2 regions of the Lysinibacillus sp. NPDC056959 genome follow, and region 1 is predicted to be linked to the other one. Evidence: a T-box and tRNA genes for the amino acid it is inferred to sense, from the RefSeq annotation. Region 1 holds a T-box; the other holds one or more tRNA genes.
What was found. The T-box of region 1 lies ahead of argS (arginine--tRNA ligase). A T-box ahead of a tRNA ligase gene usually reads a tRNA of that ligase, here a tRNA-Arg.
Positions count from the first base shown of each region.

Region 2: it encodes a tRNA-Arg, which carries the amino acid that the T-box ahead of argS (arginine--tRNA ligase) is inferred to sense. The anticodon was not compared.

Region 1 is NZ_JBHURE010000006.1:138,594-154,313, forward strand. It holds gene ACFTQ7_RS09890 (SDR family oxidoreductase) at 1-92, shown strand, start outside; gene ACFTQ7_RS09895 (S1C family serine protease) at 263-1,075, opposite strand; gene ACFTQ7_RS09900 (DinB family protein) at 1,568-2,041, shown strand; gene ACFTQ7_RS09905 (TetR/AcrR family transcriptional regulator) at 2,186-2,791, opposite strand; gene ACFTQ7_RS09910 (AMP-binding enzyme) at 3,088-3,288, shown strand; gene ACFTQ7_RS09915 (MFS transporter) at 3,331-4,674, shown strand; gene ACFTQ7_RS09920 (ABC-F family ATP-binding cassette domain-containing protein) at 4,769-6,373, opposite strand; gene ACFTQ7_RS09925 (serine hydrolase domain-containing protein) at 6,652-7,599, opposite strand; gene ACFTQ7_RS09930 (hypothetical protein) at 8,605-8,919, shown strand; gene ACFTQ7_RS09935 (FAD-dependent oxidoreductase) at 9,850-11,730, shown strand; T-box leader at 12,078-12,297, shown strand; gene argS (arginine--tRNA ligase) at 12,403-14,076, shown strand; gene ACFTQ7_RS09945 (MFS transporter) at 14,250-15,422, shown strand; gene ACFTQ7_RS09950 (DUF6434 domain-containing protein) at 15,538-15,720, shown strand, end outside.
Region 2 is NZ_JBHURE010000036.1:4,284-20,003, forward strand. It holds gene ACFTQ7_RS23240 (TPM domain-containing protein) at 1-317, opposite strand, end outside; gene ACFTQ7_RS23245 (LemA family protein) at 317-898, opposite strand; gene ACFTQ7_RS23250 (spore coat protein) at 1,111-1,725, shown strand; tRNA gene ACFTQ7_RS23255 (tRNA-Arg) at 2,156-2,230, opposite strand; gene clpP (ATP-dependent Clp endopeptidase proteolytic subunit ClpP) at 2,670-3,260, shown strand; gene ACFTQ7_RS23265 (HPr family phosphocarrier protein) at 3,592-3,849, opposite strand; gene whiA (DNA-binding protein WhiA) at 3,945-4,892, opposite strand; gene ACFTQ7_RS23275 (gluconeogenesis factor YvcK family protein) at 4,967-5,941, opposite strand; gene rapZ (RNase adapter RapZ) at 5,946-6,839, opposite strand; gene ACFTQ7_RS23285 (8-oxo-dGTP diphosphatase) at 6,849-7,316, opposite strand; gene trxB (thioredoxin-disulfide reductase) at 7,847-8,791, opposite strand; gene ACFTQ7_RS23295 (tetratricopeptide repeat protein) at 8,958-10,481, opposite strand; gene hisIE (bifunctional phosphoribosyl-AMP cyclohydrolase/phosphoribosyl-ATP diphosphatase HisIE) at 10,572-11,189, opposite strand; gene hisF (imidazole glycerol phosphate synthase subunit HisF) at 11,186-11,947, opposite strand; gene hisH (imidazole glycerol phosphate synthase subunit HisH) at 11,941-12,573, opposite strand; gene hisB (imidazoleglycerol-phosphate dehydratase HisB) at 12,570-13,169, opposite strand; gene hisD (histidinol dehydrogenase) at 13,174-14,448, opposite strand; gene hisG (ATP phosphoribosyltransferase) at 14,511-15,134, opposite strand; gene ACFTQ7_RS23330 (ATP phosphoribosyltransferase regulatory subunit) at 15,127-15,720, opposite strand, start outside.

The DNA of each region.
Region 1 (15,720 bases):
ACGATTTAGAAAAATTACTTGGTCGCCCTGTTACACCAATAAACGAAGCTCTTAGCCATATTATTAGTGAAATTTCTCAAACAGGAAATTAAGTTTAATCAAAAAAATGACCTTCCTATCTGTAATGGAGGTCATTTTTATATAAAAGGACTGACGGCTTTACTTGTTAAATAATGTATAAAATAAACTAATTAGCATTGTGTAGTGTAGTTAACTATCAAAAATTGAACAACTATATTTTCAACCGTATTTAGCCATTGGTCTATTTATTTAATACACGTTGTAGCACCTGAACCGGTATAAATAAACCGACACGACCATATGGATCTTTTTTCGCAGTTGCAAAGACAATCCCGACAACCTCGCCATCAGCATTTATGACAGGACTCCCACTATTTCCTCGATAAACAGGGGCATCCATCATCATAACAGGTTCCTGCCAATCCTCTAGGTATGTTGATTCCAGTAATGTTCCTTCATTTGCGATGCCCGTAAAGGCTAGTGGATTACCAATGAAATAGACAGGCTCATTTTTGCTATAGCTCGGATTATTAGCAAGTGAAAGGGAAGGTAGATCATCCCCGGATACTTGCAATAATGCTAAATCTACGTCGGGGTAACTTTCCACTATCTTGGCACCCATTAATCCTTCCTCAGGGAAAACAACGAGTAATGATTGTGCATCTTCTACAACGTGTGCATTGGTTACGATAAGTCCATCTGAAGAAATAACAAAACCAGTACCTTTACTAGAACCTGTAGAGATCTCCACAACAGCCTTTTTATATGTTTTTATATCTTCTTGCGTTGATAACCGAGCAGACACTTTCAAAAATTCAATCGCTGGAATGGAGTAAATTTGAAAGATAAGTGCAAATGTATTCAAAAATAACACAAATGCCATACTCCAGACAATCCATTTGACAATCGGTCTTTGTTTTTTGGGCTTTTTACCTTTGAGGCGTTCTTCTTGTTCTTGTGCTAACGCTTTTTCCTGTTCAGCGAGGACAAGCTCAATCAATTCTTCTTCGGACAAATCTTCATCTGTTGTTGATCTATGTATGTTGTCACTCATAAAAGCCCTCCTTACTCAAAATGAAAAGCGCCCAAGCAGGACGCCTGTGAAGTAATTCTTATGCAATTTTTGTAGGGTAGGTTTAATGCCAAACGGTTCCATATTAGTGTCAACATCATGTCTTCTATACGGAATATGTCGTTTGGTCATTGTACCCTTTAGAGCGTGTAATCTAAAGGAAGTCAGGGGTGATTGAATAGTTCTAGTTACTTGCTATTTTACAGTGAGACTTCTTCAGTTCTTTTCTTTCATTATACGTGAAGTCTATAGGTTATACGAATATTATGAAAACCAGTTTACAAGAGATCTACTTGCTAGACACATCGAGCCGCTCACAAAAAATATTGCTAGGTATACTGGACAAAAGGATGTGTTAGCAACAAAAGCAATTGTAATTAAAATAATTATATTATGTAAACTGAGCTAGAAACTTGTAAGAGAGTCTCTAATTTAATATGATAGAGATGAATTTACGAAAATGGGGGCGTATAGATGTATCGACAAGTAGATGATTTTTTAAATGAGTGGTCAGCATCAGCACAAGGCACAATTCAAGTATTAAAAGCTGTAACAGATGAAAAGCTAGAGCAAAGCATCGTAGAAGGTCATAGCACATTAGGCTGGTTAGGGTGGCATTTAGTTGGTGCTGCTGGTTATTTCAGTTATTTAGCAGGTTTACAGGTGCCGATGATTCGTCAAGAAGATCCAATTCCATCTACAGCGGCTGAGATTGTAGCTGCTTACGAAAAACTAGCAAATGGTGTGAAAGAGGAAGCGGCAAAGCTATCAGATGAAGACTTGCTGGAAGAAGTAAAAGGCTTCACGGGACCAATTGCTAGAGGTGCATTATTACGTGTACTAATCGATCATCAAACACATCACCGTGGACAAATGACAGTGCTACTACGTCAAGCAGGCTTACTAGTACCAGGCGTAATGGGACCAACGAAAGACATGCAAAAGTAGACGTATTAGGCAGATACTCAATGTATCTGTCTTTTTTATTTTTTGTGAAAATGAAAAACAATTACATATAACGAGAAAATAGGCAATCCAACTAGGAAGTGCCTATTTTTGTTTAAAGTAGAATTGGATATAGGCTATAAATTTTTAACGATCCTTATTTAATAGCAAACCATCTAAAAATATTGCAATAAAGCCTTTACTTTCGTGTAACAAATCAAAATCTTTTCCAAAAACTAACCAGTCATATAAAGAACCTCGCATACAACGAGTCATGTAAATGACGGTTTCTTGCACATTTATTTGTACAGATAATTCACCATCCTTAATTGCCTTTTGTATAAATGAATGCAAGATTTTATACAATTTGCGTTCAGAATTAGAAAAGAAATTTCTTTCGTTTTCAATTAAGCCACTTTTGTAAACAGACCGCATTAAATCCATTCCTAAATCATCTTTTAAATATGTCATTTGTGCATCAATTAATAAGATTACCTTTTCCTTGAAGGAAAGTTTTACGGGCAGAGTAGTCGTAAATTCTTCATAAAAATGATCAATTTCTTTAAATTTTTCTAGGAAAATATCGTACTTTGAAGAGAAATGACCATAAAATGCTCCTTTTGAACTGTTGCTTTGCTGAACAATTTCATCAACCGTTACTTGATCAAAGCCTTTCGTTTGGAACAATGTAAGGGCTGTTAAATATAGATGTTTCTTCGTTTCTTGAGCCTGTTGTTTTCTTGTCATTTTCATTTCTACATCACCTAATTTCCGCTAGATTTGCTATTTAACTTTAGCATAATACTCGTTCATGTAATTAACTTGTTTTCTGAATTTTTAGAAATAATATTGACAACTATTTATCTTGACGATTAATATACAGACTATAGTCTATGAAACTATTTCAAAAGGGGTGTAGATCATGGATCTTTTAAGGGAGAGAGTTGCGCAACAGCCTGAAAAAAATTTTATTCGGTTTGAGGATCGTAACGGAATGTATGTCGAAAAAAATAATGGGAATTTTTATCAGGAAGTTATGCGCTTTAGTAATGCACTTCATAAGCTGTGCATTAAAAAAGGGGATCATGTTTACTCGCTCTGCAATTAGTGAAGAGGCATTGATTGCACATTGTCGGGAACGTCTCGCAAAATTTAAAGTGCCGGATCGTATTGAATTTGTGACAGATTTCCCTCGCACACCAGTCGGCAAAATTCAAAAGCATGTTTTACGTAACGCTATTTTTAGGTAAAGCGAATGAAATAAAAATTTGACTGTAGAGAGAAGGGGCTATATGAAAAATGTGAAAGTATTAGTAGCAAGTTTAGCAGGCTCAATCATTGAATGGTACGATTTTTATTTGTATGGTACGGCAACAGGATTAGTTTTTACAACGCTATTTTTCCCATCGACTAATCCAGTAATTTCGATTTTAATTGCATTTGCTACGTTTGGAGCTGGCTATGCGGCACGACCAATTGGAAGTTTAATCTTTGGACATATGGGTGATCGTGTTGGAAGGAAAGCCTCGCTTATGCTCACGTTAATTGGAATGGGCGGTAGTTCTTTTTTGATCGGTTTATTACCTACCTATGCGCAAGTAGGGTTACTCGCGCCAACGCTATTAGTCATTTTGCGACTTATTCAAGGGATTGCACTTGGGGGTGAATGGGGAGGTGCTGTGTTACTAGCTACCGAATCGGCTACAAAAGGTGTGCGTGGCTTTTTTGGTTCTATTCCGCAGCTTGGTGTTCCAATCGGTTTAGTTTTAGGGACATTTAGTTTTACACTTATTTCTTCATTAACGACTGAAGCACAATTTATGGCCTGGGGATGGCGTTTACCATTTCTATTTAGTGCAGTTTTAATCGTAATAGCGATATGGATTCGAAGTGGGATTGAAGAAACACCTGAATTTAAACGCAAAAAAGACAATGGTGAACTAGCAAAGATACCAATTGTCCAAGTATTTAAATATAACAAAAAAGACATTTTCCGCATTATTGGATTAAAAATAGGGGACGGATTCTTTAATGTATTTTTAATGTCATTTATTTTAGTGTATGCGACGACGTATATTGGCTACACAAGGGATGTCGCATTATTTGCTTTAACAATAAGCTGCGCAACAATGATAGTAACAATTCCACTAGTTGGTTATTTTTCAGACTTTATAGGACGTAAGAAAATTTATATCGGTGGCCTTATTACAATGTTACTGCTTGCAATTCCTTATTTCGTGATGATTCCGATTAGTTCAACGTATTTCTTTATGTTACAAGTCGTATTACTTGGTGTCGTATGGGCAGCCATTTTCGCGACGCAAGGTACGTTCTTTTCTGAATTATTCCCAGCGAATGTTCGCTATACGGGGCTATCCTTTGGCTATCAAATCGCTGCAGCAATCGTCGGTTTTGGACCAATGCTATGGACTTCTTTAGCAACAGAGTATGGGGCTTCACCGTATTTATTTGGTGGATTGATGATAGCCGGGCTTCTACTATCACTGCTACTTGCAGTATTTTCGCCTGATACACGGATAATCACTCAATATGAAGAAACTGTCGAGAAAGTACAGGAAAATGAACGACTGTCAGATACTCAAGTGGAAGTGGCAATGACAACATCGACAAAGTAATCGTGGACATTATTTTTACAAGGAAAGCAAAAGTGTGTTTTATAGCAATAAAAAAACAGGGTTCTCCTTTTTGAATAGGAGAACCCTTTTAAAATTAGCTTAAGCCTTGGCTATCTTTCCACTCAAGGAATTCATCATAAGTTAATAGTTTATCTAAAATTGTGCCGTCTTCACGGATTTCGATGACACGGTTCGCAATTGTTTGAATGAACTGATGGTCATGAGATGTGAACAGCATCGCACCTTTGAAGCGCATAAGTCCTTCGTTTAGTGCTTGAATAGATTCAAGGTCAAGGTGGTTCGTTGGTTCATCTAGTAAAACAACGTTTGCTGTAGCAAGCATCATTTTAGATAGCATACAACGTACTTTTTCTCCCCCTGAAAGTACAGAAGGTGATTTTTTTACTTCCTCACCAGAGAATAACATACGACCTAAGAAGCCGCGTAAGAAGCTTTCTGTTTCATCATCAGGAGAATATTGGCGTAACCATTCAACTAATGATTTTTCTGAACCTTCGAAGTATTTATCGTGATCATTTTCGAAGTAACTTTGAGAAGTTGTTACGCCCCATTTGAACGTACCAGCATCTGCTTTTCTTTCATCCATTAGAATATCAAGAAGAGCTGTTTTGGCCATTGGATTACCAAGTAAAATGATTTTATCTTCTTTGTTCATTGAAAAGCGAATATCTTTAAATAGTGTTTCGCCTTCATTGCTTGCTGTAAGACCTTCCACTGTTAACACATCGTTACCGATTTCACGTCCAGTTTGGAAGTTGATGAATGGATATTTACGGCTAGAAGGTTTAATGTCGTCAAGCTCGATTTTATCCAACATTTTCTTACGAGAAGTCGCTTGGCTTGATTTAGAAGCGTTCGCAGAGAAACGAGCAACGAATGCTTGTAGCTCTTTAATCTTCTCTTCTTTCTTCTTGTTTTGGTCTGCCATCATTTTTTGTGCTAATTGGCTAGACTCATACCAGAAGTCATAGTTACCAACATATAATTGGATTTTAGAGAAGTCTAAATCCGCGATATGCGTACACACTTTATTTAAGAAGTGACGGTCATGGGATACGACAATAACCGTATTTTCAAAGTTAATTAAGAATTCTTCTAACCATTGAATTGCTTTTAAGTCAAGGTGGTTGGTAGGCTCATCTAGTAATAGAACGTCTGGTTTACCAAATAGAGCTTGTGCTAATAATACTTTGACTTTGTCAGAACCTTCAAGATCAGCCATTAGCATATAGTGAAGCTCGTCGCCAATTCCTAACCCGTTTAATAATGTTGCTGCTTCTGAGTCAGCTTCCCAACCATTTAGGTCAGCGAATTCACCTTCTAATTCAGCAGCACGCATGCCATCCTCATCAGAAAAGTCTTCTTTAGCGTAGATAGCGTCTTTTTCAGATTTTACTTCCCAAAGACGTTTGTTCCCCATAACAACTGTATCTAATACATTGAATTCATCGTATTCAAAGTGGTTTTGTTTAAGAACTGATAAACGTTCGTCCTTACCCATTGATACGTGTCCTTCTTGCGCTTCAATTTCACCAGAAAGAATTTTTAAAAATGTTGATTTACCAGCACCGTTTGCACCGATTAAACCGTAGCAGTTCCCTGGTGTGAATTTTATATTTACGTCTTCAAATAGTTTACGATCGCCATAGCGAAGACCTACATTACTTACTTGAATCATGCAAGTTCCTCCTTTTTTCACAATGGCACTAGTATATCATGAAATATGTACCATAGTCTATAAACATTATTAAATCAACGTTTGGTTATGTATTGTCAAATATTTGAGCGGGATAAGAGTGGGGATAATGTTAATAAAAAGTGAATACATATACTTTTTTATGTATTTAATCATCTCAAATGTAAAGAACAGGTTTTATGAAATAATGCCCTCTCTAGTGAGAAAGGCTTTATTTCACTAAATTATTTTAAATCAAACTTGAGAAAAGGCTTTTATCATTAAAGTTTCTCTTCCCATATCCAAATTGGCTGCTGAAGAACGATGGATGTAAGGTGACGGTTTATTTTTTTTGAATTCACCGTCATCTCATTGCTAAGAACAATCACTGTTAATTCTGCGTCATTTAGCCGTGTAACATAATGACGAAAACCACTCGGATATCCTCCTGGATGCCCAACAGCATTTTTCCCCATGACATCTTGAGTATACCAACCATATCCGTATTGATACGGAAACTTTTTAGCATGGGTCATACTCATCAGCTGAGAAGATTTTTTACTTATCAATACATGATTACGCAAGGCTCGGTCAAACAGTTCTAAATCTACAGCTGTAGAAATGATATCCCCAGCTGCATACGCTGCAGAATTATGCATTAATGGTCCGACTTTCCCCTCTATATGACCTTCCGCTTTCGGTAAATCATCCGGAACTGTAAACATAGAATTAATCATCTTACTCGGCTCAAAAATATGCTCTTCTATATAATTTGAATAGGGCTGTCCGCTGACTTTTTCAATAATAAGCCCTAACATCACATAACCAGTATTACTATAACTAAAGCTTCTACCTGGGGTAAATTCTAATTCAGAATCACTAACGGTATTTACAATATCAATTGGATTCCATTCTTTACTGTAATCAAAATTTTCCTTTAGATAGTCCGGAATTCCCGAGCTATGACTTAGTAGATGACTTATTGTAATAGTTTCTCCATTCGGAAAGTCTGGAAAGTATTGCGAAATTGGATGATCTAAGTTTAGAAGTTCCTTTTCTACTAGTTGCATGACTGCTACTGCTGTGAATGTTTTAGATAATGAAGCCATCTGAAAGAGCGTGCTTGGGCTATTAGGTAAATCAGTGGCAGCCAGTCCGTAACCCTTTGAAAATAAAACTTCATCTTCCTTAGCGATTAGGACAGTACCCTGAAATTTTTCATTTATCAAATATTAATCGATTTTTTCAGGAACGCTTCCAGATAAATTACTATGGTTACTACGTCCAAATAATAGCAAAGCTTCTATAGACACGACTACAATAACAAGAATAATAATTGAAGAAATTTTTAATGATTTATTCATATATACCTCGCAATCTATTTCTCTATAGCTTTTTAAAAACTTCCTACTTATTAGACGATATTTGACACGCAAAAAAAATAACAATTAATCATGATCTTGAATCAGTGAAGAAATTTTTTAAAATATGTAAGCTTTTTGGGTAAGTTAGACAACGGCTTATTTAAAAGTAAGAGGATGAACGATAGATCGTTTGACAAATAAATAAAACAAACGGTATGAGTATTACACTCGGATAATTACATACACACTGAGGGATAGATTAATTCGTATTTCTATTTTTTTATTTTATACAAATTATCCCTGAAATACCATATAATATTTACGCAGGGGAATATGTAATACAATACATTGTAGAAAAAGAAAGAGTTATAAACATTTTAGAAGAAGTAATACAAACTATTGAACAATCCAAGGTGTTACCTGAGGAAGTTCAGTGGCTGTTTTAGCGTCAATTATAAGCTATGAAGTACATTGGAAGACTAAACAGGTCATTAACAGCCTAACTAGGTGTGAATTTGTATCTGAATAAAATGGTATGGAATGAAAAATATATATTATTAAAGATACATTTTTTAAGGGTTTTTTATTTGTATTTATTCTTTTAACATTTGTCTTTATGAGTAGCAAACGCAAAGCATAATGAGGCATTGGCGGATGAATTAGAAAGGGTTGATAATGCATAAACATGTAGTAATTGAGGACATGACGCTTATTTAAGCTTTTACGATAATGTAGAAATGCTTTTTAAACAAATGGATGATTAAATCCAAATAGTTGTGAACGAAAGTATTTAGTAAGAAAGATTTATTCCAGGTACTCGAAAAAATGAGACTTGGTCTTTTTCAATTTCTTTAATTTAGAGGGGTTTTTATGCATAGAGAGCTAAAACAAAGAATAGTAAGTGAACCATCTGAATTCACTTTTTATGTGGAGAAACTAATTAGTACAAATAGATTTGACGATGGTGAAGTGTTGGAAATATCGATACTTGCCATAAAAAACGGACCGGGAAGATTATCAGATGAACAATGGCATGTCTTTATAGAAAATGGTTTATTACCTTATTATTATGATAAATGTGAAAGATGTACAGATGATATTCCATGGTCATTTATGTTCAGTGCTATTTTTATAAATAGAGATCATCTTTGTCCTTTCTGTAATTATTTAGAAAATAAAAAATAAGTCTTTTGCCTTCCGTGTTGAGGAGGGCTTTGCTTCTATTTTACAAGAAATACAGACATGTCATTAGTGGGAGTGATTTGGCGTATTCAGAAGTAATGGAATTAGATTTATTTGGTGGGCAAATGGACAGTAATAACTAACTATGTATCAAAAGCTTAAGCATGATGGAGGTGGATGGCTTTGCGATAGAACACATACATTTACACATTTGTCCTTTAAAACGCGTTCATACTTTCTATTAGATTATGATATAGAATATAAAATGATAATTTATTGAACTACTCCAATTTCGCTTCTCTTAGAAGGGGGAGATTCCAAAGCACACCTTCTTAATCGAAGGTTTTCATTACCTTACTGCCCTTTATATTTCTTAAAATGGAGATTACTGTCGGAAAATGAAAAAACAATCATAAAGACCTACAACAATTTAATAGGTTGTAGTTGCTTCATTGCTACAATATCGCTAGAATGATTATGTATCTTTTTTTGTTTTAGATTATACATACATATTTATTGTTGCATATGCGTTAAATGCATTTGGTTAGTTCTTAAAGTTGATATTCTGCTGCTATTCCAACCCCAAAGATTTACCACTACGAATATCAGTATAGGTAACTGTCAGTAGAAGACTATTATTTCATCATATTTTCATGCCGTGCCGTCCAAAAATGGTACCACTTGTTATAGGAAATGAAAACCCTTGAACTCACCAAGGTAAGTTATGTTAGTGGGATTCAATTTTATCTACTGTATGAAAAACTATTTTGAAAAGTACCTAGACTGTAAAGACCTATTAGGTTTGCTACGAACTCACGTTGAAATGTAAAACAGTTAATAACTATATAAATATGTCATGTCAACTTTTTCAAAAGGTGATCATGATTATAAACAAGAGATGCATATGGAAATTTTATCTATTGGAGGTATGTTATGGGTAAGGGCTTGATAAGATCAGCCATATTAATAGTAGTAATTGTACTAGGTATAGGAAGTTATTATTTTATAACAGATATTAGAAGTGAAATGGCACATAAAAAACTTGTGAAAAACTATGAAAAACCAATTCCGAAAACGATAAATGACGAATATGATGTAATAGTCATTGGTGGAGAGCCAGAAGGAGTTGCTGCTGCAGTTTCAGCAGCTCGTAATGGTGCAAAAACACTTTTAGTAGAAAAGCGTGAGGAATTAGGTGGGTTATTTACGTATGGAATGCTCAATTTCCTTGATATACCTCGAAATGACTCTAAACGACCAGTCAGTATGGGTATTTTTAAAGAATGGCACGACCTAGTTAGAGGGAAAGATGCCTTTGGAATTATAGATGCGAAGGCTGCCTTTAAAAAGCTTGTCGATGAAGAACCGAATTTAACGCTTTCTGTTCAAACAGAAGTTGTTAATGCCGGCCTTGATTCAAATCAGCTAACATCAGTAGAATTAAAAAATAAATATGGTACGTATATTGTAAAAGGCAAGACATTCATTGATGCTACACAAGATGCTGATTTTGCTACAATGTCAAAAGTTCCATTTTTCATGGGTGGAGAAGATATTGGTATTAAGGATAAGAGAATGGCTGTTACCTTGATGCTACATTTAAAAAATGTTGATTGGGATAAGGTGAAAAAAGAAGCAAACTCAAATACTTTTGGTGGTGCTCACCTAAATGATTCAGTTATGTGGGGCTTTACAAAGCTTCATGATGACTATAAGCCAGTACAAGAAGGTACGAGATTACGAGGCTTGAATTTAGCAAAAGTAGATGATGAATATTATATTAATGCTTTACAAATTTTCGGAATCGATGGTTTGAATGAACTTTCCAAACAGGAAGCAATTGAAAAAGGAAAGAAAGAGACTGAACATATTTTAAAATATTTACATGAGAAGTTTCCTGGTTTTGAAAATGCAGAAGTTGTGAGTTATCCGGAGGAACTATACGTCCGCGAAACAAGACATATTTGGGCAGAATACCAATTACCGATGTCTGATGTTTGGAAGAATAGTGATCATTGGGATAGCATTGGCGTAGCTGCGTATCCAGTTGATGTACAAGCGCAAACGCCTCATGATTATGGATATGTTATTTCAGCTCCAAAACAATATGCCATTCCTTTCCGATCTTTAGTGCCGAAAGAAATCGATGGCTTGCTTGTTGTAGGTCGTTCTGCAGGTTATTCATCACTTGCAGCGGGAAGTGCACGTGTCGTTCCAACGGGTATGGTGACAGGTGAAGCAGCGGGAGCAGCAGCAGCATTAGCGATTAAAGAAGACGTAACCTTTAGAGCATTGAGCAAGGACAAAAAACTCATCAATACTTTACGGGAAGATTTGAAGAAACAAGGAGCCTTTGTAGATCCTTTTGAGATGGATTATCCTTATAAAGGTGAATGGTATGATAAATCTATTCAAACTTTAATCAATTACGGTCTCGTTGTCGGTGGTTATTCGAATGATTTAAATGTTGAAGATACAGCAACAAAGATTAAATTTGCGAAAATGCTAAAAGAGGGCGTTCAACGTGTTAGTCCAGAGAAAATGAACGAGCTAAAGGATAAGCTGGATGTCGTTATCTATAAAGTAGCTAAAAAAGAAAAAAGCCCAATTAAAAGAGATGAAGTTGCAGAATTCTTGACGGAAGTATTAGTAGGTAAGTCAAGTGATAACAACTGGGATGTATTGATTGAAAAAGGGATTATCAGTGAAAAATTAGCAAAAAGATTAACAGAAAACAAGGAACTAAAATTAAAAGAGTTGTATGCCATAATGGCTGATGTCATCCATTATTCAGAAAAGGAACATACCCACTAATTAGTGGGGAATGTTCCTTTTCCTTATAGTTATGGCATTCATGTATTCGTAATATGCTCTATCACCTTAAGTGCTCCATTGGAATCGATTCAATTATTTAAAAATCAAAAGACGGTTGACTAAAAAAAGGAACTCCTGTAAAATATTTTGAAATTACAGATCAATTATGCTTCGGCATAATTGCGTCAGGAATCGGCTTTGTGCTTGCACAAAGAACTCCTTTCCGATCCCGTGACAACCGCCGGAGGCTTTAACTTTTTTCAGCTGGTGTTGAACATCTGTTGAAAAGTAGCTTAAATCTTAATTCAACTCACCACCTTTAGAGGGGAGTCTTCAGCTGAAAGAAGTTAAATTCGATGATAAAGAGAGTAGTTTATGGAGTTACTGGAAAGCGAATTAGGGATGGTGTGAGCCTAATGCAGGAGCTATAAATGAAACGCACTTTGGAGAAGGTTCTCGAATTAGTAGTAGAGAATATCGGGGAGTCACCCCGTTAACAATGGAAAGTGGTCATATTATATGGCAACTAGAGTGGTACCACGGGATAATTATGCTCTCGTCTCTATTTTAGAGACGAGGGCTTTTTTTATCTTCATTTAGTATGAATTGTGCGCGCACAATTCAAAATCCGGACACTTTGTTTGTCTACAAGAAAACGGGAGGAGAATGAATATGAATACACAAATTGCAAAAAGTATAGCTGTGGCATTAAATAATGTGCTGTCAGTTATTGAAATTCAAAATTTACTGGAGAAACCAAAAAAATTAGAATTAGGGGATTTGGCATTCCCGTGCTTTACGTTAGCCAAAAAACTAAGAAAATCCCCTCACACTATCGCGTCCGACATAAAAAATAATATAAGCTGCGATTTCATACAAGAAGTTCAAGTAGTAGGTGGTTATGTCAATATTTTTTATCATCAGCCAACGATAACTCAACTAGTTCTTTGCAAAATTGTAAAAGAGAAAAATTTATACGGGACTCAACAAGAGTCAAAAGGGAATATAGTGCTAGATTTTTCTTCACCTAATATAGCGAAGCCTTTTTCTATGGGCCATTTACGTTCAACAGTGATCGGTAATGCTTTGGCTAATATCGCCGAGAAAAACGGCTACAAAGCAATTCGCATTAATCATTTGGGTGACTGGGGAACGCAATTTGGTAAATTAATCGTCGCTTATCAAAAATGGGGAGATCAAAAGACGATTGAAGTTGCCCCAATAGAGGAACTACTGAAAATTTATGTAAAATTCCATGAAGAAGCGGAGCAGGATGATTCACTGAATGAACAGGCACGTACTGCATTTAAAGCATTAGAAGATGGGGATGAAAAGACGTTAGCTCTTTGGCAATGGTTTAGAGATGCATCACTCGAAGAATTCAAAAACATTTACGAATTGCTTGGAATTGGCTTTGATTCATTCGCTGGAGAAGCGTTCTATAATGACAAAATGGCTGCTGTTGTTAAGGAATTGGAAGAAAAAGAACTGCTTGTGAAATCCGAGGGTGCTCATGTCGTTGAAATAGACAATATGCCTCCATGCTTAATAACCAAAACTGATGGTGCTACGCTTTACGCTACACGTGATTTAGCAGCTGCTTTTTATCGTAAACAACAATATGACCCTAAAAAATCATTTTATGTTGTAGGGCATGAACAGTCACTTCATTTTAGCCAATTATTTAAGGTCATAGAAAAGATGGGGTATGATTGGGCAAAAGACTTGCAGCATGTACCTTTTGGGATGATTTTAAAAGAGGGTAAAAAAATGTCGACGCGTAAAGGAAAGATCGTTCTATTAACAGATGTACTAACAGAAGCAATTGCTACGGCGAAGCGAAATATCGAGGAAAAAAATCCAAATCTAATGCATAAAGAGAGTATCGCACAACAGGTTGGTGTAGGAGCGGTCATTTTTAATGATTTGAAAAATGATCGTCTTCATGATATTGAGTTTTCTATTGAGCACATGATGAATTTTGAAGGTGAAACAGGGCCATATATTCAATATACGTATGCACGTATCGCATCTCTTTTGGCAAAAGCAGATGCACAAAGTTATGAAGTATCACTCGAACCATTAGGTGAGCAAGCATGGCCTGTTATTTTATTACTCGAACAGTTTCCGAAAGTAATTGCTAACGCCTTTGAACTAGCAGATCCATCACAAATTGCTAAATACGCTTTACAATTAGCGCGTCAATTTAATAAATATTATGCGCAAAATAAAGTATTGGTCAATGACAGCCAAATAAAATTAAGATTAGCATTTTGTCTATGTGTATCCATTGTGTTAAAAGAGTCGTTGGCATTATTAGGCATTGCCGCACCTAAAAATATGTAAGTATGATTAGTGTGTCTACAACATCGTGCTAGCTATATCTTGCAACTAGTAATAGCTGTGGAAATTGACCGTTACTAGAAAAAATGGTAAAAGAGTATAGTGAGAATTCAAAGGTCTTATCAAATTTCGTTGAATTTTTAACCGCATAATTAGAGAGAAGGTTTTTAGAAAGTATGGAGAAAAAGCAAAGGCGTGTTTCCATGGTACTTGTGGTTGTTTGTATTTTCTTAGTTGCGCTCAATATGCGCCCAGCAGTCACAGGAATAGGACCACTATTTAATGTACTTTTAGAATCACTCCATATATCAAATACGAAAATGAGCTTTTTAACATCTATTCCGGTGTTTTGTATGGGACTCTTTGCACCATTCGCAGTCCCATTACAAAGAAAACTTGGAACAAAAACAGCTATTACGCTCTTAATAATCATCCTAATAATAGCAAATGGTCTACGCTTTTTAAAAGAAAGTTATGTACTACTTGTAGTCACAAGCTTTGCGGCAGGATTTGCCATTGCACTGATAGGACCTATATTAAATGCCTATATTAAGAAAAAATTCCCGAGTCGTTTTACTACGGTGGTTGGTATTTATTCATTTGGAATAGGAACAGGTGCAACACTGAGTGCGGCACTAACATTACCATTTTATAATCATTTTCATGAGAGCTGGACGATGGCACTTGGCTCTTGGGCAATACTTGCTATTATTGCTCTATGTATATGGATCCTGACAATACAAAATCAAGAGCTACCAGAGACAGCTGTATTTACAGAAAAAGTAGCACGGAATCCGTGGAAAAATGTCCGTGCTTGGACCATTTTAATTTACTTTGGCTTACAAACATCTTTGTTCTTCTCCATGATGTCCTGGTTAGCACCGATGTTACAGGATAAAGGCTTTTCCCTTGGCGCTGCAAGTACTATGCTAACATTTATGTCTATTGTACAAATGATTGGGAATATTTTGGTCCCTATATTAATGGAAAAATGGTCGAGTCGAATCGGCTGGCTCTTCTCCTTGGGGGTCTTTGGCATTTTTGGCTTTGTGTTGCTATGGGTAGGCTCAGGGGCTTTATTATGGATTGCGGTATTCATAATAGGTATTGTCTTAAGCGGCTTATTTCCAATCGGTTTATTACTACCTTTGGATGAGGCAAGAAATGACGAGGAAGCAAATAGCTGGTCATCTATGGTGCTTTCAGGCGGCTTCATGATAAGCGCCATTATCCCTATACTGATTGGCTATTGCTATGATGTGACGGGTAATCATACATTTACTTATGCAATTTTTATCACTTTAATGCTAGGCATTATAGCTACTATCATTTTTCTTAAAAAAAAATAATGTGGAAACATGCGCAAATGTACGCGCATGTTTTTTTTGCTGTTTTCGTGATTGATTTTGCCAAATAGGAACTATTGTTCTATAATGTGGAAGGAGTAAAATGGAGGTATATTTTATGAGACCTAAACTAACGAAAGATATAAGTGTAGATAATTTTAACGATTTTTATTGGTTAAAGGAAGAATTGCAATCTTTTTGTAGAAAAAACGGAATAAGTGCTTCTGGTTCTAAAATAGAGATTGCCAATAGGATTGAAACATTTCTACAGACAGGGGAGATTAAGAAGCCTGTCAGAAAA
Region 2 (15,720 bases), on a different contig from region 1:
AACGTTGCTAAAATTAACACACCATTATTTTTTTGAGCATCACCAATACCCCAAGAGCGAATCATTTTTGTAGCATACATTTTTGGTTCTTGACCATTAATATTATCTACTGTTACGACCATAATTTCAGCACCTGTACCTTTATCTAGCTGCTCTGAGTAACGATTGAGTTCTTCCTCCACAGAGGCAGATAAAACATTTGCAAAATCATGAATATACGTATTTTCCATCGGCGTTGGCATTGCGGCATCTGCTGTTCTAATAGTTAAACTAAATATGAAGCCAACAATAGCAAGTTGGGTCATCAACCGTTTCATTATTGTTTACCTGAACCGCTAAAATCTATAGATGGTGCCTTTTCAGCACCGGCAGCAGCTTTAAAGTATTCCCTCTGTTCAAAACCAAACATCCCAGCAATTAAATTGCCTGGGAAACGTTTGACTGTTTTATTAAAAGCCTGCACTTCATTGTTATAGTCTTCTCGGGCAACAGCTAAACGGTTTTCAGTCCCCGCTAATTCATCCATTAATTGACGGAAGTTTGCATCTGCCTTTAAATTCGGATAATTTTCTACAACTACTAGCAATCGACTAAGTGCTCCATTCAATGCATCATTGGCAACCGCTTGCTCCTTTGGACTTTGAGCATTTCCCATTTGTGCACGTGCGTCTGCAATGCTAGCGATAACCTCTTTTTCATGGTTGGCATATCCTTTTACAGATTCTACTAAGTTCGGAATCAAATCGAAGCGACGTTGTAGCTGATTTTCAACTTGAGCCCATTTCGAATCAACGCCTTCCTCGGCAGTTACAAGGCTATTGTATTTTGGTATAAATAGTAAGGACAATACAACTAAAATAATAACGATAATTCCGATAGGTCCAAATATTTTTTTCAACTTTAAAACCACCTTCGCTTTCTTTTAGCTATCACTCAAAATCAGAAATACTATTTATTTTGATGATGAGCTATTCTTTTCATTACCACTAATGTGCAACAAAAAAACATCTCTATTCTACATATATGCAAACGCATCAATACCGTATGAAATTTGTCTAACGTGCCATACTTAATATGTAACAAAACTATGATATATAGGAGGCGCTTTTTTTGACACAATCGTTTCAAAATGAATCATCAAACCAAACATCATTCAACCAGCAACAAAGCCTAAATCATGGTGGACATGAGGTAATGGACATGCATGAAACAATTGGAGAAATCATTGCTGGAATGAATCAATCCATCTTTTTACGTCAACATGTTAAGGATCCGGAGTTACTTAGCATTTTGGATCGCCAATATAATTTCACATTAGGTATGTATAACACAATTGTGGAATCATTTAAAACAGGGCATGATCCTACTGTACCTACGGGACGCTATCAAATGGAGACAGGAAATGATTTTAAATATGGATTAAATCCTGGCCAACCTAAAAAGCCTATGCAAAATGCAAGCGAGCTCAACGACGAAGCAATCTCTGGCTTCCTATTAGGTGCTCAAAAAGGGGCAGCAAAATGTATGACTGCTGCCGCAACTGAAACTACAAACCCTGTAGTTCGACGAGTTGTTGCTGATAGTATTCCCAACTGCATCGAAATGGCATACGAATTATCTATTTACCAAAATATGCATAGCTACTATCAAGTACCACAATATTCTCAACAAGATATGCACACGATGCTTAATTCGTTCGACACAACAACAAATCCCCTACATTAATAATAAAAAAACAAGAGCAGTCCCATATGTGATGCATCATCACAAGGGGCTGCTCTTATTTAATGAACTATAAATTTTCCTCGCTCGTTTTGCGGATTACAAAAAGCTTCTCTCTTCGACCACTAGCCAACACGATCTCTAACTCCACAGTCAAAACCCATTACACATGTTACTTTTTTGCAAAAAAAAAGAATCCCCTCAGATAGGATTCTTTTTTTCGACTAGTTTAACTAGTCTTCACGTACAGTATGTTCACTAAAAAATAATTTGGAGTTGTTGCTTTTTTGAAGGTTTGAAAGGAACAGATACGGGAATAATGCCTACTAGGTAATATTCCCATTAATTTCCCTCTCTTTCTCCTCTAAGCAGGCTGCTAAACTACTTATTAGGAGAATTCGAGTTATAAAAATATATTAAATAATCAGTAAAATGGCGCCCTCGGAGGGAATCGAACCCCCAGTGCAAGAACCGGAATCTTACGTGTTATCCATTACACCACGAGGGCAATTGAGCACAAAAAAAAAGTACCCACTAGGCTTAACAAAAAGCATGATGTAGATAATCCTCATTTGAAGCATACCTGACAAAATAGTGTACTGTACTTTAACTTATGACCTTATTCATTATACAAACGTATTGCTCATAATTCAACTATAGAATGTAAAACATTTAAACTTTTTTTATCTTCATACAGTAAGTGTCAAAATAACTAGTAAATAAAATGCAGCCACCATTGTACGTCACGCACTAGAAAGGAATTTAATGTACGGGCTTCAGGCGCATCATTTATCTACGTAAAGGCGAAATTATTTTAATTTATTTCACTTTAACAGGGTTAATATTTGACCTTCCCTGACTATAATGTGTATGATAAGGATACAGCTGAATACGATGGAAGTTTTCAGCAAAAGTATTCGAATTTAGTTTTCTAAGGAGGATTTAACATGAATTTAATTCCTACAGTTATTGAACAAACAAGTCGTGGTGAACGTGCGTACGACATCTATTCACGACTACTAAAAGACCGTATTATCCTATTAGGAAGTGCAATTGACGACAACGTTGCTAACTCAATTGTTGCTCAACTCCTATTCCTACAAGCAGAAGATCCAGATAAAGATATCTTTCTTTATATTAACTCACCAGGTGGATCAATTACTGCCGGCATGGCAATTTATGACACAATGCAAATTATCAAGCCACAAGTACAAACAATTTGTATCGGTATGGCAGCATCTATGGGTGCTTTCCTACTTGCAGCTGGTGAACCAGGTAAACGTTTCGCATTACCGAATGCTGAAGTAATGATTCACCAACCACTTGGCGGTGCACAAGGTCAGGCGACTGAAATCGAAATCGCTGCAAAACGTATTTTATTCTTACGTGAAAAATTAAACGGTATTTTATCAGAACGTACAGGTCAACCACTTGAAGTCATTGCAAGAGATACAGACCGCGATAACTTCATGACTGCTGAGCGCGCAAAAGAGTACGGCTTAATCGACCAAATTATGGATCGCAACGACCGTAAATAAAAAAGACGAAAGGCATCTAAGGTTTATTCCTGAGATGTCTTTTTTTGTTTGCTTTGATGGGTCTACCCTGATTCGGCTCTTCTTTCCGACGCTTTGACCTTTCTCCCATCGCTCCGACTCCGACTCTACTCCCTATGACTTCAATCTTCCTATCCCTCATCCTATCCCTCATGTCGACGATCGATACAGGATAACATTGGCCTTCATTTTAAGTTATACAAATATCCAACAAAAATAGGACTTGCTTTTTCAATATGAAAGCGCAAAAAAACTGCCCAATATGTAATTTTTACCTCTTGGACAGTTTCTGCATTATGCATTATGCGTTTTATTAATCTTCTTTTTCAATTAGGGCTGCTAATGCTGTAACCGCTTGCTCAGCATCGTTACCATCACCGCTAAGGACAACTTCTGTTCCTTTTGCAATGGCTAAGCTCATAACACCCATAATGGATTTAGCATTTACTTTTTTCTCGTCTTTCTCAAGAAAGATATCTGCGCTAAAGCGATTTGCTTCTTGTACAAATAGCGCTGCTTGTCTAGCTTGTAGTCCTAATTTTAATTTTACATGGACTCTTCTCTCGGTCATTCTTAAAACTCCCCTTTACTACCGTTCATCTTATTATTTTTATATTACCTTACTTACTAGCAAAAGAACAACACGTACCTGAAAAGTATGAAAATTTAGCCACCAATTTTTTCGCCACTTCTTAATGCATCGGCAATCTCATCAATTTTACGTAATCGATGATTGACACCTGATTTACTAACCGTTCCACTTGATACCATTTCACCAAGTTCTTTCAGTGTTACATCTTGATATTCTACTCGTAATCGCGCTATTTCACGAAGTTTTTCTGGTAATTGATCGAGACCTATTGAATTTTCAATAAATCGGATGTTCTCTACTTGACGTAATGCGGCACCTATTGTTTTATTTAAGTTCGCTGTTTCACAGTTAACAATACGATTAACACTATTTCTCATATCTCGTAATATGCGGACGTCTTCGAACTTCATCATTGCTTGATGAGCCCCAACAATATTAAGGAAATCGGAAATTTTTTCAGCTTCTTTTAAATAAGTTACAAAGCCTTTTTTTCGTTCAATTGTTTTTGCATTTAGCTCAAATTCATTCATCAAATCCATTAAAGCCTCGCCATGTTCTTTATATAATGAATAAATTTCTAAATGGTAGGCTGATGTTTCTGGATTGTTGACCGAACCTCCAGCTAAAAATGCTCCTCGTAAATATGCTCTTTTTTGGCCACCCTTTTTAATGAGCTCCCGAGAAATAGTATGATTAAATTGAAAGTCGTCTGAGATGATTTCTAAATCAATTAGTAGCTCACGCGCACCTTCTCTAACACGGCAAATGTATACGTTATTTTTTTTCAAACGCATTTTTTTTCTAACAAGCAACTCTACATTATATGGATATAGCTTTTTCATAATCGTATAAAGTCTTCTTGCGATTGCAGCGTTTTCGGTTTGTACGTCTAAGCTTAACTGCTTATTAGCGAAAGATAATGAACCATTCATACGAATTAGGGCAGATACTTCTGCTTTCATACAATGATTGTCCGCTTCTATTTGAGTTAATTCCTTTTTCGTTTCAGAAGCAAAAGACATATCACGCCCTCCTTTCAACCTTTTGTTCTATGTATATGCCATCTTATCATATACAATAAGCGCTTTATAATTCACTAACTTTTTGCCTCATAGATTTTTGCATAATCTACAAGCCATTCCGCAACATTTGCCGCATTATGACGAACCGTTCCATCAGGACGAATCGTGGCAATATCTCGTTGAATAACCTCTAATCGCATGCTTTCGAGCTTGGCAACGTCGAACGTTACCGGCTCAGCACACTCTTCCTTATAAAGCTCTTTTACAGGATAAGGAAGCTTTACATCATTTACTAAAATAGAATCAATGAAGGCGTCTCCAACATGGTCATATATAGCTTTCACATGATCACCTGCTGTATAGGAAATGGTTTCACCTTTTTGAGTCATTAAATTACAAACGTAAATTTTTCTTCCTTTTGCCTTTACAACAGCTTCTCCAATTTCTTTTACAAGAAGGTTTGGAATTATACTCGTATATAAACTTCCCGGACCAATTAAAATATAGTCGGCACGATTGATTGCTCGAATAGCCTCTGGTAGCGGTTTCACGTTTTCAGGCACTAAAAAAACTCGATTAATTCGTTTTTTAGCCAAAGGAATTTTAGATTCACCTTCAATGATAGACCCGTCCTCAAGTTCGGCATGTAAATTTATCTTTTTATTAGCTGCTGGTATGACGCGGCCATGCACCTTTAAAACTTTTCCCATTTCACTAATAGCATGGTTAAAGTCACCAGTAATATCTGTTAAAGCCGTTAGCATTAAATTACCTAATGAATGACCACGTAAATCTTCCGATGCTAAAAATCGATATTGAAACATTTGCTCTACAAGCGGCTCAACATCCGATAACGCTGCGATAACATTACGGACATCACCGGGTGGTGGAATATCATAGTCATCTCGTAAGCGTCCTGAAGAACCACCATCATCTGCTACTGTAACAATTGCAGTAATATCAAATGGGTGGTGCTTGAGGCCTCGCAGCAGGGTAGAAAGCCCTGTGCCACCACCTATTACAACAAGCTTTGTTCGCTTCTTTCCCATTTACTCAATCCTTTCTACGATTGATGTCACGATGCGCAATAACAGTTTTTTCCTTCCCAGCTAAATATGCTCCGAAATATTCCGCTAATGTTACTGAGCGATGCTGTCCTCCAGTACATCCAAAAGCAATAACAAGTTGTGATTTGCCCTCTTGTCTATAAAGTGGAATCATAAATTCAAACAAATCCGTAAGTTTTTGAATGAGTGTTTGCGTATCCTCAAGTGCCAGCACATAAGAAGATACCTCAGTTTGTAATCCTGTTTTATGACGTAACTCCTCTACATAATATGGATTTTTTAAAAAACGGACATCAAACACTAAGTCGGCATCGATCGGCATACCATGTTTAAATCCAAAAGACATAATATTTACTGAGAATATATTATTGGCATCATTTGCAAATTCTTTTGCGATTTTTTCACGTAGCTCTTTTGGCTTCATATTGGATGTATTATAAACAAATTTAGCGCGCCCCTTTACTTCCGATAAAAGATTACGTTCTCGTTTAATGCCATTTAATAGCAATCCATTTGCAGCCAAAGGATGTGCACGTCTTGTTTCCTTATAACGTCTAACTAACGTTGCATCATCTGCATCTAAAAATAAAATTCTTGCAACTATATCGCCTTCTTTAAGCATATGGTCGAGGGCGCCAATAAGAGAATCAAAAAAGTCGCCGCCACGCATATCCATGACAGCTGCTATACGTGTAATATTTTTACCCGAATCCCTTAGTAGGGTTAAAAATGTTGTGAGTAACGCTGGTGGTAAATTATCAATACAGTAATACCCTAAATCTTCAAAGCTTTGAATAGCTACTGTTTTCCCAGCTCCAGACATTCCTGTAATAATAACTAATTCATGTTTACCTTTTAGGTCTTCAACCACCACTGTCATGCAGCTCCTTTAGTGTTCTATTGATATTTGTATTTTCTCATGAAGTAATTCAAAATCAGTCGTATATTCAAATGTACCGTACTGAATGCCTGATTGTGAAATAGCAAATTGTAAATTTGTTCGATCACCTTCAGCCATTGGCAAATGTTTCAAGTCCTCTACTGGGTGCCATGCGAGTTTGCCTTCTCTAGTTTCTTTAAACGGTATGCCTTCTATATCCTTTGCAACAAACGTATAAAGCATCCATTCGTCCACTACCTCGTTGTTTTCTTTAATAATCATTGTATAAACACCCTTTAAATGAGCATTTATAGGTGTGACATTTGTTTCCTCTTTAAATTCACGTACAGCAGCCTCATAAATCGACTCACCGCTCTCCATTTTACCGCCAGGAGCTACGTACCAGCCACGTCTCGGCTTCTGAAGTAATAATACTTGATCGTCTTTTATGGCTATTAAATTTGCAATTCTTTGCATAGGCACACCTCTAATCACTTTTACGTTCTTCCTTTTATTATAGCAAGACTAAACAAGGTTTGTCCTCAATTCTAAACTTTAGGCGCATTGCAATTTTAACTTCACCGATACATGTATGGAAACCTATTTTTCAACCTTTATTCAAGCATATGAAACTCCGCCACAAAAAAATTCAAAATTTCCGCTTACAACAAAAATAGGTTGCTCCACCTTATTTGGCGGAAACAACCTACTCAACAAAATAAAAGGGGGATTGCTAATTACACTTTTTATCTTACACCTTTTATATGTCATTCAAGTTACAACTATATTAAGACCGTATTAAAATTGTATTTTTTTCCTTAAAAACTAATCAAAGAGAATCATCACCATAATGTGGGGTTGATGTCCGTTCCGGCTGGGCGCTTTCCTGGAGGCGTCCAGCCTGAACTCCAATCGACTTGTTAACAAAGTGGTATACGTTTTAACAAATGTCATCCACAACTTTTGGTGATGATCCATTCAAAAACAGATTTTAGGAGTGTTCAATTTTAAGCATTAATTTTTTCTAATAATTCTTCCACATAATGCTGTACCGCTTGTGCTGCAATACTTCCGTCACCTGTTGCTGTAACGATTTGACGAAGTGATTTTTCGCGTACATCACCAGCTGCAAAGATACCTGGTACTGTTGTTTCCATATTTTCATTTGTCAAAATATAACCAGCATCATTTAAAATTCCAAGAGACTCGAATGGTTTTGTTAATGGAAGCATACCAATGTATACGAATACGCCATCAGTAACAAAATCAGATTCTGCACCATCTACAGTTGATTGTAATGTTACACTTCCAACTTTACCATCAGCTTCATTGATTTCTTTGACTGTTGCATTCCAAATGAAATCGATTTTTTCGTTAGCAAAGGCCCGATCTTGGAGAATTTTTTGTGCGCGTAATTTATCACGACGGTGCACAATTGTTACTTTATCAGCAAAGCGAGTTAAATAAACGCCTTCTTCAACAGCAGAATCTCCGCCACCTACGACAACAAGATTTTTCTGCTTGAAGAATGCACCATCACATACTGCACAATAGCTGACACCACGGCCTCCAAGTTCTTTTTCGCCAGGCACGCCCATTTTTTTATATTCCGCACCTGTAGAAATAATAATTGCTCGAGTTTTATATTCTTTAGCACCTGATTTTATTGTTTTATATTCCTCACCATCAATAATTTCAGTTACATCGCCATATGCATATTCTGCACCAAATTTCTTAGCATGGTCGAACATTTTTGTTGATAGCTCAGGCCCTAAAATTGTATCAAATCCAGGATAGTTTTCTACTTCTTCTGTATTCGCCATTTGTCCGCCAGGGATCCCACGTTCAATCATTAAAGTTGAAAGGTTGGCACGTGATGTATAAACAGCCGCAGTCATACCAGCCGGACCTGCACCAATTATTACAACATCATAAATTTTTTCTTCTGACATAATACTTCCCCCTAAACAAATACTTTTTTACCTTCATTCAGTAGGTGCGCAAACACCTACTGAATGAAGGTAATGCCTCGGACGCAGCCAAGACTCAATTGATAATAACTTCAGTATGTTCATCGTATGTGAAAGTAAAAAGTTATTCAACTATGTTGCTCACAGTCTAATTATTCGTACTTGGTAAAAACATTAAAATTTCATCAATGTACTTCGATAAAGTTGACACGGATACTCCGTATTGCTGAGCTATCTCTTTTTTTGTCACCTTAAGATTACGAGAAGAGCGGAATAAATAGTCATTTGCTCCTGCAATAGCCGCTGGATTTGTGAAACGATAATTGTTTATCAATGCTTGCTCACAAAGTACAAACCACATTTGGAACATCGGTGCAATTAATGTCGTCAACTTACCATACTGTTCAAGTAAAGTTTCGGACACACTTACTGCTCGTATAAAGCTAGCCTCTACTTTGTTTTTCATATCAAATTGATGTCCTAGTGCATAAGCTAGGAACAGCTTTTCATACGCATTACATTCGTCAACATCTATCCATTTGGGATGTGCGATAATTTCCTGTTTATGCGCTGTACAACTTAGTAAAAATAAACCAAATATGCGTTCACTTGTATAATCGCTCTCCAGCTTCTCCACAATATAATCACGGTCGTGTTCTAATGCATCCAGTGAATACGTGTTTTCTTCTTGACGCCAAGGTTCAAAGCCTTCTTTTTCAGGATCTAGCTCAAGTAGTTGCTCCCATGCACTCTTTGATATTTCTTCATGTCCTGAGAAATAAGCTGCATGAGATAACCAAAAGTAAAAGCCAGCATCGCCTACATAGCCTCTTTTTTGCATGCTACGCAACCATTTAAATGCTAATTCATATTGTCCAACGAGCGCTAATGTTGCACCCAACTTATAGCGATGTTCCCATAAGTATGGCTGAATTTTCACAAGTACTTCTAAAAGATCTTTTAAATCTTCTTCATTTTTTTCATAGTACGCGATAACCGTTAAATTACATAGCGCATGTAAATTCCCTTTATTTTCACGTAATACAGTATTTAGAAGCGCCTTCGCCTGTTCTGCTTCACCAACATAAAAATAGGCAAGGGCTAAGTTGTTATAAGCTGACCAAAAATCCGGTCTATCTTCAATTAACTCTTCTAGCATATTAATAGCTTCAGGGAAATCTCCCTTTTCCATACAACGTCTTGCTTGCTCCTGCCGATATAAATCTTCAGCAGAACCTTCAAGCTCTTCAAAGTCATCCTGCTCAAAATCAACAAAGTCTAATATTTCAGCAGCTTCATCAGCATAAGCACCCTCTGGCTCTATTTCTAAATATTGCTCTGCAAAGCGTTTAGCATCATGTATAATACCGATACATCCTGAAACCTCTGCCATGTAAAAAATAATTTCTGGATTTTCTTTATCTATCTGATAGGCACGACGAAGAAGATCATACGCTTCCTCGAAACGTTGACCCTCTAACTCTACTATCGCTAACTGCAATAAAATCATTGGATCATCAGGACTTAAATCAACTGCTCGCTGTAAATATTTATAGGCTTTATTCATTTGTCCGCTATTCATTGCTTGAATTGATTTTTTATAATAATAGTCGCCTGTTGGAATGAACGACACTATATTCGTTTGATTCTCTTTTTGACGTTTCTTTTCCAATACATTTCCTCCGAAACAAGAAATAAGGAACGTATCATACGTTCCTTTACACAGTAACTTCTATTATAGCATACAATAAGCAATATGCCGTTATTTCTCCTCATGACGTTTTTCTAACACATGTAACACGTCATAAACACTTACTTTTTGCTCTTGTAGTAACACGAGTAGATGATAAATTAAATCGGCAGCCTCCCATTTTACTTCTTCTGTATCGCGATTTTTAGCACCTATAACAACCTCAGTTGCTTCTTCTCCAACTTTTTTACAGATTTTATCGATTCCTTTATCGAATAAATATGTAGTATACGCCCCTTCTGGCATTTCTTGCTCACGTTTCGCAATAACATTGGCAAGTTTAGAAATAATCTCAACAGATCCGACCTTGGCATTTTGCTGAATAATTTCTGTAAAGCAAGAAGTTGTTCCATTATGACAAGCTGGGCCAGAAGGAATTACTTCCACGACTAATGCATCACCGTCACAGTCCGCTTTAATTGACACAACTTTTTGTGTATGGCCACTAGTTGCTCCTTTGTGCCAGAGCTCTTGACGTGAACGTGAGTAAAACCATGTTTCTCCCGATTCAAGTGTTTTTTCAAGCGACTCTTTATTCATATACGCTACAGTTAGTACTTCTTTTGTATTCGCATCTTGTACAACTGCAGTGACAAGACCTTTTTCATCAAATTTAATGCTGTCCATCATCTTACTGCCACTCCTTTTTCACGTAAGTACTCTTTTACTTGTGCTACACTCGTTTCTTTGTAATGGAAGATGGATGCGGCAAGTGCTGCATCTGCATCGACATCTTCAGCTAACACCTCGTAAAAATGGTCGGCATTCCCTGCACCGCCACTTGCAATAACAGGAACTGTCACAGCTTCTCTCACAGCTTTTGTTAAGGCTAAATCAAAACCTGATTTCTCGCCGTCCTTGTTCATACTCGTTAATAAAATTTCACCAGCACCTAAGCGAACCGCTTCCTTCGCCCACTCAGTTGCCTGCCATGATGTTTTATTTCGTCCTCCATGCGTATAAACCATCCATGTAGCATCTTCCTCACTAAAGCGAGCATCAATAGCGACAACAATACATTGTGCGCCAAAAAAATCAGAACCTTCTTTAATCAGCTTCGGTCGCTCTAAAGCAGAAGTATTCACGGATACTTTATCAGCACCTGCACGTAAAATGCGTTTCATATCATCTAATGTACGGATTCCACCACCTACTGTGAATGGAATGGCTAATGTAGCTGCAGTTTGTCGGACGACATCAACCATCGTTTCACGGCCTTCATGTGATGCCGAGATGTCTAGAAACACAAGCTCATCTGCCCCTTGCTCATCATAAAACTTCGCAAGCTCTACTGGGTCACCTGCATCACGTAATGACACAAACTGTACACCTTTTACAACACGTCCTTCTTTCACATCAAGACATGGAATAATGCGCTTTGTTAACATGAGGCCACCCCCTCCAACCACTGCTTTAATAAATACACACCTAGTTCACCTGACTTTTCGGGATGGAACTGCATGCCCGTAATAGAGCCATTTGCAACAATGCCAGGAACCTTAATACCATGGTAATTCGCATAAGCGACAAGCTCTGTTTCATCAATATCGGTCGCATAAAACGAGTGCACAAAATAAACATGCCTTGCCGTCCCTTCGCCCTTTAACCATGAAGGACGCTTTGTTACTACGAGCTCATTCCATCCCATATGCGGTACTCGGTACTTCTGCCCTGCGTTGTCACCACTAAATCGTTTAATGCTTCCTTTAAAAAAGCCCAAACCCTGCGTAGTGGTCACTTCTTCACTTTGCTCAAATAATAATTGCATGCCTAAGCAAATTCCGAGAAGTGGTCGATTTTCAGCTTTCACCTTCTGTAAATATCGATTTAAATTCGTTTCAGCTAAACGTTTGATGGCATCTGGAAATGCCCCAACACCAGGAAGCAACAGCGCATCTGTTGCATCTAGTTCAGTCTCGTCAGATGAGACAATAACCTCACAGCCAAGTCGTTTTAAGGCTTGTTCAACACTAAATAAATTCCCCATTCCATAATCAATAACACCTATTTTCACGTTAACAGCCCCTTAGTCGATGGTACACCTTTCACACGTGGGTCAATTTCCACCGCTGCATCAATGGCACGTGCTAACGCTTTAAAAATTGCTTCGATAATATGATGAGTATTTTGTCCATAAGGTACGATGACATGAACATTCATCCGTGCCTCAAGTGCAAACTTCCACAAAAATTCATGCACTAATTCAGTATCAAAACTACCGACCTTTTCCTTCAAAGGTGGCACACGATATTCTAAGTGCGGACGATTCGAGCAATCTACAACGACCTGTGCAAGCGCATCATCCATGGGCACAAATGCTGTCCCGTAACGCTTTATTCCTTTTTTATCACCGAGCGCTTCACGGATAGCTTGGCCTAAAACAATTCCGAGGTCTTCTGTTGTATGGTGATCGTCTATATAGGTATCACCGTTCGCTTGTATCGTCCCATCAAAAAGCCCATGTTTGATAAATAGATCAAGCATGTGATCCATAAAGCCAACACCCGTTTTAATATCCGCCTTTCCTTCACCATCTAAATCGATAGCTACCGAAATTTGTGTTTCATTGGTTGTACGTTCAACTTTTGCATATCGTTTCTTTTCTGTCATAGTACTACTCCTTTTCCCATCCTCGCGATTCGACTGCACGCGCATGACCTTCTAAGCCTTCCATTCGTGCCAGACGTGCAATTTTCGGTGCATTTTCTGCCCAAGTTTTTTCACTATAAAAGACGATGCTCGATTTTTTCACAAAATCATCAACGTTTAAACCACTTGCAAAGCGTGCCGTGCTATTCGTTGGTAGAACATGATTAGTCCCCGCAAAGTAATCACCCACTGGCTCTGAGCTATAACGACCGATGAAAATACCGCCTGCATGTCGTACTTGTTCAGCTACAGCCTCAGCATTTTTTGTGACAATTTCTAAATGCTCAGGTGCTAGCGAATTAATCGCATCTATGGCATCTGCCATCGTTTCAGCCACATAAATGGCACCAAAGTTTTCTATCGATGCTCGCGCTACCTCTTCACGCGGTAAAGTCGTTAATTGCTTCTCCACCTCATCAGCTACTTTTTTAGCCAATTGCTCAGAAGTCGTTACTAAAATGGCACAAGCCAATTTATCATGCTCCGCCTGTGATAAAAGATCGGCTGCGATTTCATCAGCAAATGCTGTGTCATCTGCTATCACCGCAATTTCACTTGGGCCTGCAATCATATCAATTGCTACCTCACCAAATACTTCACGTTTTGCTAATGCTACAAAAATATTTCCCGGACCTGTAATTTTATCAACGGGAGAAATTGTCTCTGTACCATATGCAAGAGCCGCAATCGCCTGAGCTCCACCGATTTTGTATATTTCTTCTACCCCTAAAATATGCGCTGCCGCAAGTACACCTGGAGGTAATTTTCCATCGCGACCTGCGGGAGATGTCATAACAATGCGCTTGACACCAGCAACTTGTGCAGGAATCACGTTCATCAAGACCGAAGACGGATATGCTGCTGTACCACCAGGAACATAAAGACCTACTGCATCGAGAGCAGTAATTCGTTGTCCAAGCCATGAACCATCTGCAAGCTCCATGCGATAACCTGAACGCTTTTGCTGCTCGTGATAAAGGCGAATATTTTGAGCAGCTTCTGTTAAATCAGCATAAAGCTGTTGATCAATTGAATTAGCGCTCTCTTCTAACTCTTCTTTCGTTACGCGTAAATAGTCAGGGGCAAAGCCATCCCATTTTTCTGTATAAGAACGTATGGCTGCGTCACCTTGTACACGAACATCTTTCAATACTTGGCGTACAACCTTTAACTGTTCTTCATTTCCACCTTCCAGTGGTCGTTTTAAGGAAATACCTTTTTCTAGCTTTAATATTTTCATAGGATTAATCTCCTTTAAATCTAGGTATTCATGTAGGTGCCCCTTTCAACAGGAGGCTTGATTTATTTAACACATTTCTTTAAACGTTTCACGAGATCAATAATACGGTCACTCTTCATGCGATAGCTTACAGGGTTAGCAATTAACCGTGATGATACGTCTGTAATAAATTCATATTCCACTAAGCCATTTTCTTTCAGCGTACGACCGGTTGAAACAATATCGACAATTCGATCTGCTAAGCTAATCATGGGTGCCAATTCAATCGAACCATTTAACTCAATAATTTCAACCTGCTCGCCAATACCCTTATAATATTTCATTGCAATATTAGGATATTTTGTCGCTATTCTTGGTGCAATCTCATTCATTGTCGTATTAGGTAAGCCTGCTGAAGCGATATAACAAGTACTTATTTTCAAATCCAGTAACTCATGCACTTCGCGTTGCTGTTCTAACAAAACATCCTTCCCAGCAATACCAATATCCGCTACGCCATGTTCAACATACACAGGCACATCCATTGGCTTTGCTAATATGAAACGAATTTTCTCTTCTGGAATTTCAAGCATTAGTTTACGGGACATTTCGACTTCTTCTGGTAAATTAAAGCCGGCTTCTAAAAGCATCTCGTATGCCTCGTCAAAAATGCGTCCCTTCGGCATAGCAATCGTTAGTTCATTCACCGTCAACGTCCTCCTGTCCCACAATCACTACTTCTGTGAAGTGTGCTAAAAATGCTTCTTCTTCAACAAGGCTACTCCTTAACTGCAATGTTGCCTGTTTACCAGTTGCTCGTAGCGTTTTTACCTTTGCAATCGCCTCTTCAAATTGTTCTTCCTCAAATAACACGACTGTAGTTTCTTGTCGTTCAACAGACTGCCCATCCAATGTTTCTAATAAGCGATCAACGCGAATACTAAATCCTGTAGCGCCTACTTTTGAGCCAAATACCTCCAGCAATCCGTCATAGCGTCCCCCATTGCCTAATGGAAAGCCACTGCCGGTAGCAAACACTTCGAATAACATGCCTGTGTAATAGCTCATATGACTAGAAAGTGTAAAATCAAAGGCTACATAATCCGCTAAGTCTGCAATTTCAAGTAGTTTAGCGAGCTGTTGCATATATTCTAATGCGTCATTTTTCCGCACGTATTTTTCAATATCTTGAATTTCTTTTACATTCATAGCTTCTTCAATAAATTGCAGTAATGCATCGGATTTTGTTTTAGGTAAATCAAATGATTCCACTGCTTCTTCAAATCCTACATA